3 regions of the Paenarthrobacter sp. NPDC089675 genome follow, and region 2 is predicted to be linked to each of the others. Evidence: riboswitches for the same ligand, from Rfam matches in the RefSeq annotation. Region 2 holds a riboswitch; each other region holds the start of a gene.
The links. A riboswitch is a leader RNA that binds a small molecule or an ion and turns the genes downstream of it on or off. The one in region 2 is predicted to bind thiamine pyrophosphate.
Positions count from the first base shown of each region.

Region 1: it holds a riboswitch for thiamine pyrophosphate, as region 2 does, so the genes downstream of both, thiD (bifunctional hydroxymethylpyrimidine kinase/phosphomethylpyrimidine kinase) here and ACIPY2_RS17860 (ECF transporter S component) in region 2, are expected to answer to the same signal.
Region 3: it holds a riboswitch for thiamine pyrophosphate, as region 2 does, so the genes downstream of both, thiC (phosphomethylpyrimidine synthase ThiC) here and ACIPY2_RS17860 (ECF transporter S component) in region 2, are expected to answer to the same signal.

Region 1 covers NZ_JBIVHM010000001.1:702,467-704,725, reverse strand. The annotation lists gene thiD (bifunctional hydroxymethylpyrimidine kinase/phosphomethylpyrimidine kinase) at 1-1,391, opposite strand, end outside; TPP riboswitch at 1,382-1,480, opposite strand; gene ACIPY2_RS03325 (Rne/Rng family ribonuclease) at 1,553-2,259, opposite strand, start outside.
Region 2 covers NZ_JBIVHM010000009.1:92,210-94,468, forward strand. The annotation lists gene ACIPY2_RS17855 (ABC transporter ATP-binding protein) at 1-472, opposite strand, end outside; gene ACIPY2_RS17860 (ECF transporter S component) at 472-1,092, opposite strand; TPP riboswitch at 1,171-1,305, opposite strand; gene ACIPY2_RS17865 (NUDIX hydrolase) at 1,460-2,140, shown strand; gene ACIPY2_RS17870 (DUF4235 domain-containing protein) at 2,178-2,259, shown strand, end outside.
Region 3 covers NZ_JBIVHM010000001.1:618,812-621,070, forward strand. The annotation lists gene thiC (phosphomethylpyrimidine synthase ThiC) at 1-842, opposite strand, end outside; TPP riboswitch at 837-944, opposite strand; gene ACIPY2_RS02895 (amidohydrolase family protein) at 1,030-2,118, shown strand; gene ACIPY2_RS02900 (VOC family protein) at 2,189-2,259, shown strand, end outside.

The DNA.
Region 1 (2,259 bases), on a different contig from region 2:
TTCCGCGTCGCTTCGGCAAACTCTTCGTCCGCGTAGGTCTTGAGCCAGTCGGCGTAGGCATGGGCCGCGGGCGAACCCGCTTGGAGGTAATTGGCATGCAGTTTCCGTCCCACCTCTGCATAAAGCCAATAGCAGGGAAGGACCGCGGCAAGCAGCACCGCGTAACTTCCTGAGGCAGAGGCGGCCAGGAGGTGGTCCACATAGGCCTTTGTTACCGGACCGGTCCCGGTTGATGCCTCGCGTGTGCTGAGCCAATTCCGGTGCAGTTCCGATTCAACCTCCAGGCAAACCTGGGATGACCTGGCCCAGAAAAGCTGTTCTTCCTCGGTGGGCGCAAGGGCGCCTGCGCGGGCCAACACCCTGGAGTAACCGTTAAGGTAGAGGGCGTCCTGGGAGAGGTAGTAATTGAACTCATGCTCCGGAAGCGTGCCGGATTCCAGTCCCCGGATAAACGGCAGCGCATGGATGGCCTCCAGTTCCGGTGCCGCTTCCTGCCACAGCCGGGCGGCGAATGCCCCCTTGGACGTTGACGGCAGCAAGTGGTGGAAGTGGTTGATCGGGCCGTTGCCTTCTCCCACGCCCAGCACGTCAGCGGTAGCCAGCGCCTCCACGAGCCATGGTTTCACTTCCCTCAGGGACGCTTCCCAATCCCCTGTCCGCGCTTGGACCGTGGCAACCGCAGACGACAGCGAACAGCCCGTCCCGTGGCTGTTCTTTGTGGCGATCCGCGGCCCGGCGATTTCGATGACATCCTGCCGCAGCAGCCCGGCGGTATTCACGAGGGCGTCCGGGCACTCTTCCCCCGCCAGGTGCCCGCCCTTGACCAGCACTGTGTTGCCGTACTCGGCGGCCAGCCGCTTGCCTTGCTCCAGGGCGGTTGTCCAATCCTGCGCCTCCGCTTCGCCAAGCAGCATGGCGAGTTCCGGAATGTTGGGGGTCACCAAGCCTGCCAATGGCAAAAGCTCCCGGAGCGCGGCCTCGCCGGATTCCCGAAGAAGGCGGTCGCCGCTGGTGGCAACCATGACAGGGTCAAGGACCACGACGGCGGGGCGCACCTTGGCAAGCCAGCTGCGTACCTCGTTGATGACATCGGCATCACCCAACATCCCGATCTTTACCGCATCAATGGCAACGTCAGCGCTAATGGCTTCCAGCTGCCGGCGCAGGAATTCCACGGGAGGGACGTGGACGGCGGAAACACCCCGGGTGTTCTGTGCCGTCAAGGCAGTAATGGCAGCCATGCCATAGCCACCGTGAGCCGCGATGCTTTTCAGATCAGCCTGGATGCCCGCACCCCCTGACGGGTCCGAGCCGGCAATACTAAGGACCCGAGGATGGGGGCGGCCCGCAACAGGCAGCGGGTAGATAACGGAGGTCGACAAAGAAGTCATGGAGACATCCCTTCGCCGGTGCTAACCGGACAGGTTCAACGGGTCTGGATCTCAGCCGAACCCAACGCCCGGCACCCCGTGTCAGTCTCCAAGCCTAACCGACAGAGGGTCCCGCAGCAGGCGCTGCGGGACCCTCTCTCGGTCACATGACGTTCACGCGGTTACAGTTCCGAAGCCGGGACTCCTACACCGAGGATGATCGGCTCGGCTGCGGCCGCGGCCTTCTTTGCCGGCTCCTGCGGAGCTTTGGCTTCATGGGCTGCGCCGCCACCGCTGGACGCCGATACCTCATGGTGTTCAACTGTTGTCTCGTTGGCCGCACCCTGTGCCCGGCTGGCGCTACGGTTCCGGCGACCCCGCCGTCCACGTGACCTGCCCGCCGCCTGGTGCTCGTCGTCGGACCCGTGGTCAACGGCCGGCTGCTGACCCCCGCCAGCTGCCGCTGCTGCGGCAGGATCGGCCGCAGGGGCCGCGGCCTGGGGCTCGGCAACCGCGGTTTCCGCCGGCTTTGCCTCTGAAGCCCCGCCAAGGTGCGAGAACGCCTCGGCAAGGAGGTCCAGCGTCATGGTCGGCTTGGCTTCATCCGATTCGTGGTGTTCCACGAAGGGAAGAGCCACTTCTTCGCCCCCGAAACGGAGGACCGGCGTGGTGCGACCGGCAGTCTCGCCGGCCGGCTGCGCCTGCGTCACGGTGTTCGTCTCAGGCGAACCTGATTCGGCTGCGGCAGCCGCGCGGGCTTCCTCTTCGGCTTTGTGGACTTCGTCATCGTGCAGGTGGGCAGCGTGGGCAGCAGCGGCGATCGTCGCCAGGGCCGCCCGGGTTGCTTCGGCCTTTGCCTGACGCGCAGGGTCCACCGTTTCCGGAGCCG
Region 2 (2,259 bases):
GCCCGCCGGAGAGTGCCGCCGTCGGGTGGTCCAACGCCAGGCCGTCACCGGCAGCGGTGCGTAACCCGACGTCGTCGAGCGCTTCATGCACGCGCTCCCAAATCACCTCCCGCGGGACGGCGAGGTTCTCGGCACCGAACGCGACGTCGTCGCCAACGCGGGACAGAACCACCTGAGTTTCAGGATCCTGCTGCATCAAACCGGCACGGCCGCGCTGTTCGCGGGGTGCCGCGCCGTCAATCAGGAGCGAGCCCGTCTCATCCGAATCGTCTTCCTCGTCCCCGAGGACGCCCGCGAGGGCGTGGAGGAGCGTCGACTTGCCCGCCCCCGACGGTCCCAGCAGCAGGACCCGTTCACCCGGCTCGATGCGCAGGTCAAGGTCCTGGATGGCGGGCGTGGACCGGCCGGCATGCCGCCATCCCCAGCCTTCCGCGGAGATGGCAGCCGGCCGGACCCCAGTGGACCCCGCCATCAGTTGAAGACGGGCTCCGACGCGGCCTTCCGCGAGGCGAACGAACCCAGCACGCCGGTGGTGGCCAGGCCGCGGGTTGCCACCCAGGACAGGGCACCAGCAATGATTGCACCGGAAATCGTGCAGAACGCGATATAGGCCAGCTTGTCGACGGCTTCGTAAGCGATGTTCCAGCCCCAGGGGAGGAACGAGTCGTTGAGGCCGCAGAAGAGGCCGGCACCGGCACCTGCCAGGAGCGAGGTGGGAAGGTTGAACTTCTTGTAACGGAACGCCGCGAAGACCAGTTCCGCTCCGAGGCCCTGCAGGATGCCGGAGATGAGCACCGTGGTGCCGTACTGGGAGCCCATGATGAGCTCGCCCGTCGCAGCCACTGCCTCGCAGAAAAGTGCGGCACCGGGCTTGCGGATGATGAGCATGCCAAGGACCGCGGGGATCATCCAGCCGCCGGCGATGAGGCCGGTCAGGGGCGGGTAGGCCGCGTTCATCGGGATGGATACGATTGCGGCGCCCTGGGACCAGGCCCAGAAGATCACGCCGCCGGCGATGGCGATCAAAGCTGCCACCACGATGTCTACAACACGCCAGTTGTAACTGGTCTTCTTCACGCTTGCCGTGGTCATTTCTTTGCCTCCTGAGGTTACAGGAGGGGAAAGTGCTCCCCGGATTCCCCGGCCGGCCTGCGCCGTCCGGTCCCGGACACTCTGAGAAGCTCGACTCCCTTGCGCCGGTACTAACCGGATCAGGTTCGAGGGTCTGCGGCTGTCCGCACTCTCAGCGCCCTCGCGTCTCTGCATCCCTGCAGGTTCGACGGCGGCGCTCCCCTGTCGTTATCAATCCGCCCTTATGGGCGTGGTTCAGTTTACACCTGCCGTCGATTGCGGGGCAGGTGCTTGGTCACAAACCCGTTGCGAGGCCCGCCCTACGCGCTATCCCCCGACCATAGGGCGCAAACCGGGCCCCGCAACGCCCGCCTGCGAGAATGGGAGCATGACGGATCTTCCAGGTTCAGAAACCCCAGTGGCACAACCCCGCCTGGCGGCAAGCGTCATCCTGCTCCGGAATGCATCCGACGGGCTCGAAGCGTTCGTCCAGCACCGCGTATCCACCATGGACTTCGCGGCCGGCATGGTGGTCTTCCCGGGCGGCCGGGTGGATCCTGCGGACGCAGACGGGTGGGACTACCCCGCCGGGCTTTTGGACAGTCACGCAGTGCATTGGCGGCTGAGTTCCCTTGCGAACGGCGATCCCGGAACCCCGCAGAGCCGTGCCGGGACTGTCCTCGCCGCAGCCATCCGGGAGGTCCGGGAGGAAGCCGGGCTTGATCTCCAAGCCTCGGAACTCAGGCCCTGGGCCAACTGGATCACTCCCGTGGACATGCCCAAGCGCTTCGATACGTTCTTCTATATCGCCAAGCCCGCTCCGGACGCCCAACCCCGGCACCAGACAACGGAGGCCTGGCAGTCCCTTTGGATGCCCGTGGACGGGATCCTCGCGGCGGAAGCCGAGGGCCGGTTAAAGCTCATGCCACCCACGTATTACCTGCTCAAGGAGGTCTCCGGATTTGAGTCCGTGGAGGCACTCTGGCACGCGGACCATGAGGTTGTTCCCGTACTGGCTCCCCCGGGTTCCCTTACTGCTTTCCTGAAGGAGCGCGAAACCCGCCGCTAGGCAGGAACCGGCAGCCGCGTGAGGTTAGGCTGAGGGCATGAACTTCTTCTTCAAGCTTCTGGGCGCGGGCGTGAGCCTCGGCGCGGGTTTCGTCGGCACCAAGCTGGTCAACGCGGGCT
Region 3 (2,259 bases), on a different contig from region 2:
TCACGGAAGATCTCCCAGGTCAGCTTGTTGGCCTCGCCGTTGACCTTTTCCAAGGCCTGGTAGATGGGAACCGTGCCGATCGGAACAGGGGAGTTGCGGATGATCCATTCGCGGGTGGTGTGGATGTCGTCGCCGGTGGACAGGTCCATGACGGTGTCCGCCCCCCATTGGGTGGCCCACTGCAATTTGTCGACTTCCTCGGCGATGGAGCTGGTGACGGCCGAGTTTCCGATGTTGGCGTTGATCTTCACCAGGAACGCCTTGCCGATGATCATCGGCTCCGACTCGGGGTGGTTGATGTTGTTGGGGATGATCGCCCGCCCCGCGGCCACTTCGCTGCGGACCAGCTCAACGTCGCAGTTCTCACGCAGGGCCACGAACCGCATTTCGGGGGTCACCATGCCCTTCCGCGCGTAGTGCATTTGCGTGACTCGCTTGCCCTCGATGGCCCGGCGCGGGACGGGCTGCGCCCCCTTCCATTCTGCGGAGGCAGCGCCACGACGGACGGCGGATTTGCCGTCGTCGAGCAGGTTTCGCTCCCGGCCGGTGTATTCCTCGGTATCGCCGCGCTCCATGATCCACTTTTCCCGGAAAGGCTCGAGTCCCACTACGGGATCGCTCCCGGGTCCGGCGGTGCGGTACACCTGGAGTGGGTCATTGGCTTGGCCGTTGGGCGAGGACTCCAGCGCAATTTCGGTCACCGGCACACGGATGCCATGGACGGAATCTTCCAGCCAGGCCAACGAATGGGACTTCAGCGATTGCGTGACTGTCACCGGGTCGACTTCAGCAGGAACTTGCTGGTTTTGGGCAGGGCTGTGCTGTGTTTCTGTGGTGCTCAAGGATTACTCACTTCCTTCGCCGGCATTACCCGGACAGGTTCAACGGTCGCAGACTGCGTCAGTCCGATCTCAGCCCCTGCAGGGGCCCCCGTGTGGTCGTAGACGAAGCTACCACAGCCTTGCGGGTGGCCGCAGTCATGAGTCACCGGGCATGTGGGGGCACTCGACGGCGGACTAGGCTTCTGCCATGGCCAACATCATTGAATTCAGTGGTCCCGTGCTGGTGGCAGCCAATGAAGAACGGCAGGGGCTGTGGTCCGTGGACGGCCGGCTGACTTTCGTGCGTCCGCACGCTAAGCCGGACGCAGTGCTGGATGGCTGGGTCCTGCCCGGTTTTGTGGACGCCCATTGCCACATCGGCCTCGGTCCAGGTGGCCAAGTGGATGAGCCCACAACCCTCGGTCAGGCCCAGGCCGACCTCCGGGCGGGCACCCTGTTGATCCGGGATGCGGGGTCCCCAAGCGACACCCGTTGGGTGCAGCAGCGGCACGATCTTCCGCGGCTCATCCGTGCCGGTCGGCACATCGCGCGCAGTCGCCGCTACCTGCGTGGCCTCGGCCACGAGGTTGAGCCGGAGCAGCTGGTGGAAACGGTCCGCAAGGAGGCGCGCGACGGCGATGGCTGGGTCAAGCTGGTCGGTGACTGGATTGACCGCGGCCTCGGCGACCTTGCCCCTTCCTTCCCGGCGGCGGTAGTCAAAGATGCCATCGCAGCGGCCCACGACGAAGGGGCCCGGGTGACTGCACACTGCTTTGCCGAAGAGACCATGGACCAGATGCTCGACGCCGGCATCGACTGCATCGAACACGCCACGGGACTGCTGCCGCGGCACATTCCACGCTTGGTCGAACAAGGGGTGCCGATCGTCCCGACCCTGGTCAACATCGCCACCTTCCCGGACATTGCCGCGCAAGCCCGGCCCAAGTTCCCCGACTATGCCCGCCACATGACCGCGCTCTGGGAGCGGCGGCGCGAGCGCGTCCTTGAAGCGTTCGAGGCGGGGGTCTCCATCTACGCGGGAACCGACGCCGGCAGTGTGATCAAGCACGGCCGGATTGCTGACGAAATGCTGGAACTGCACGACGCCGGCCTGCCGCCGGCCGCTGTTCTCAACGCCGCCGCCTGGGACGCGCGCAAGTGGCTGGGAGCCGAGGGCATCAGCGAAGGCGGGAGTGCCGACGTCGTGCTGTGCAGGGACGATCCCAGACTGAACCTGGCCACGGTCGCCGAACTCAAGAACGTGGTTCTGCGGGGGAGGACCGTCGACTGGGAATAAATTGAAGCTTCAAGTAATTTGGTAAGGTAGAACGCGCCGAACGGCGGCCGCCTTAGTACCGGAGCATCGCATGAACACCACATCCAGCCAAGACTTGTTACCCGCCGAACTCACCATGGGCACTGTGATGCTCAAGGTTGG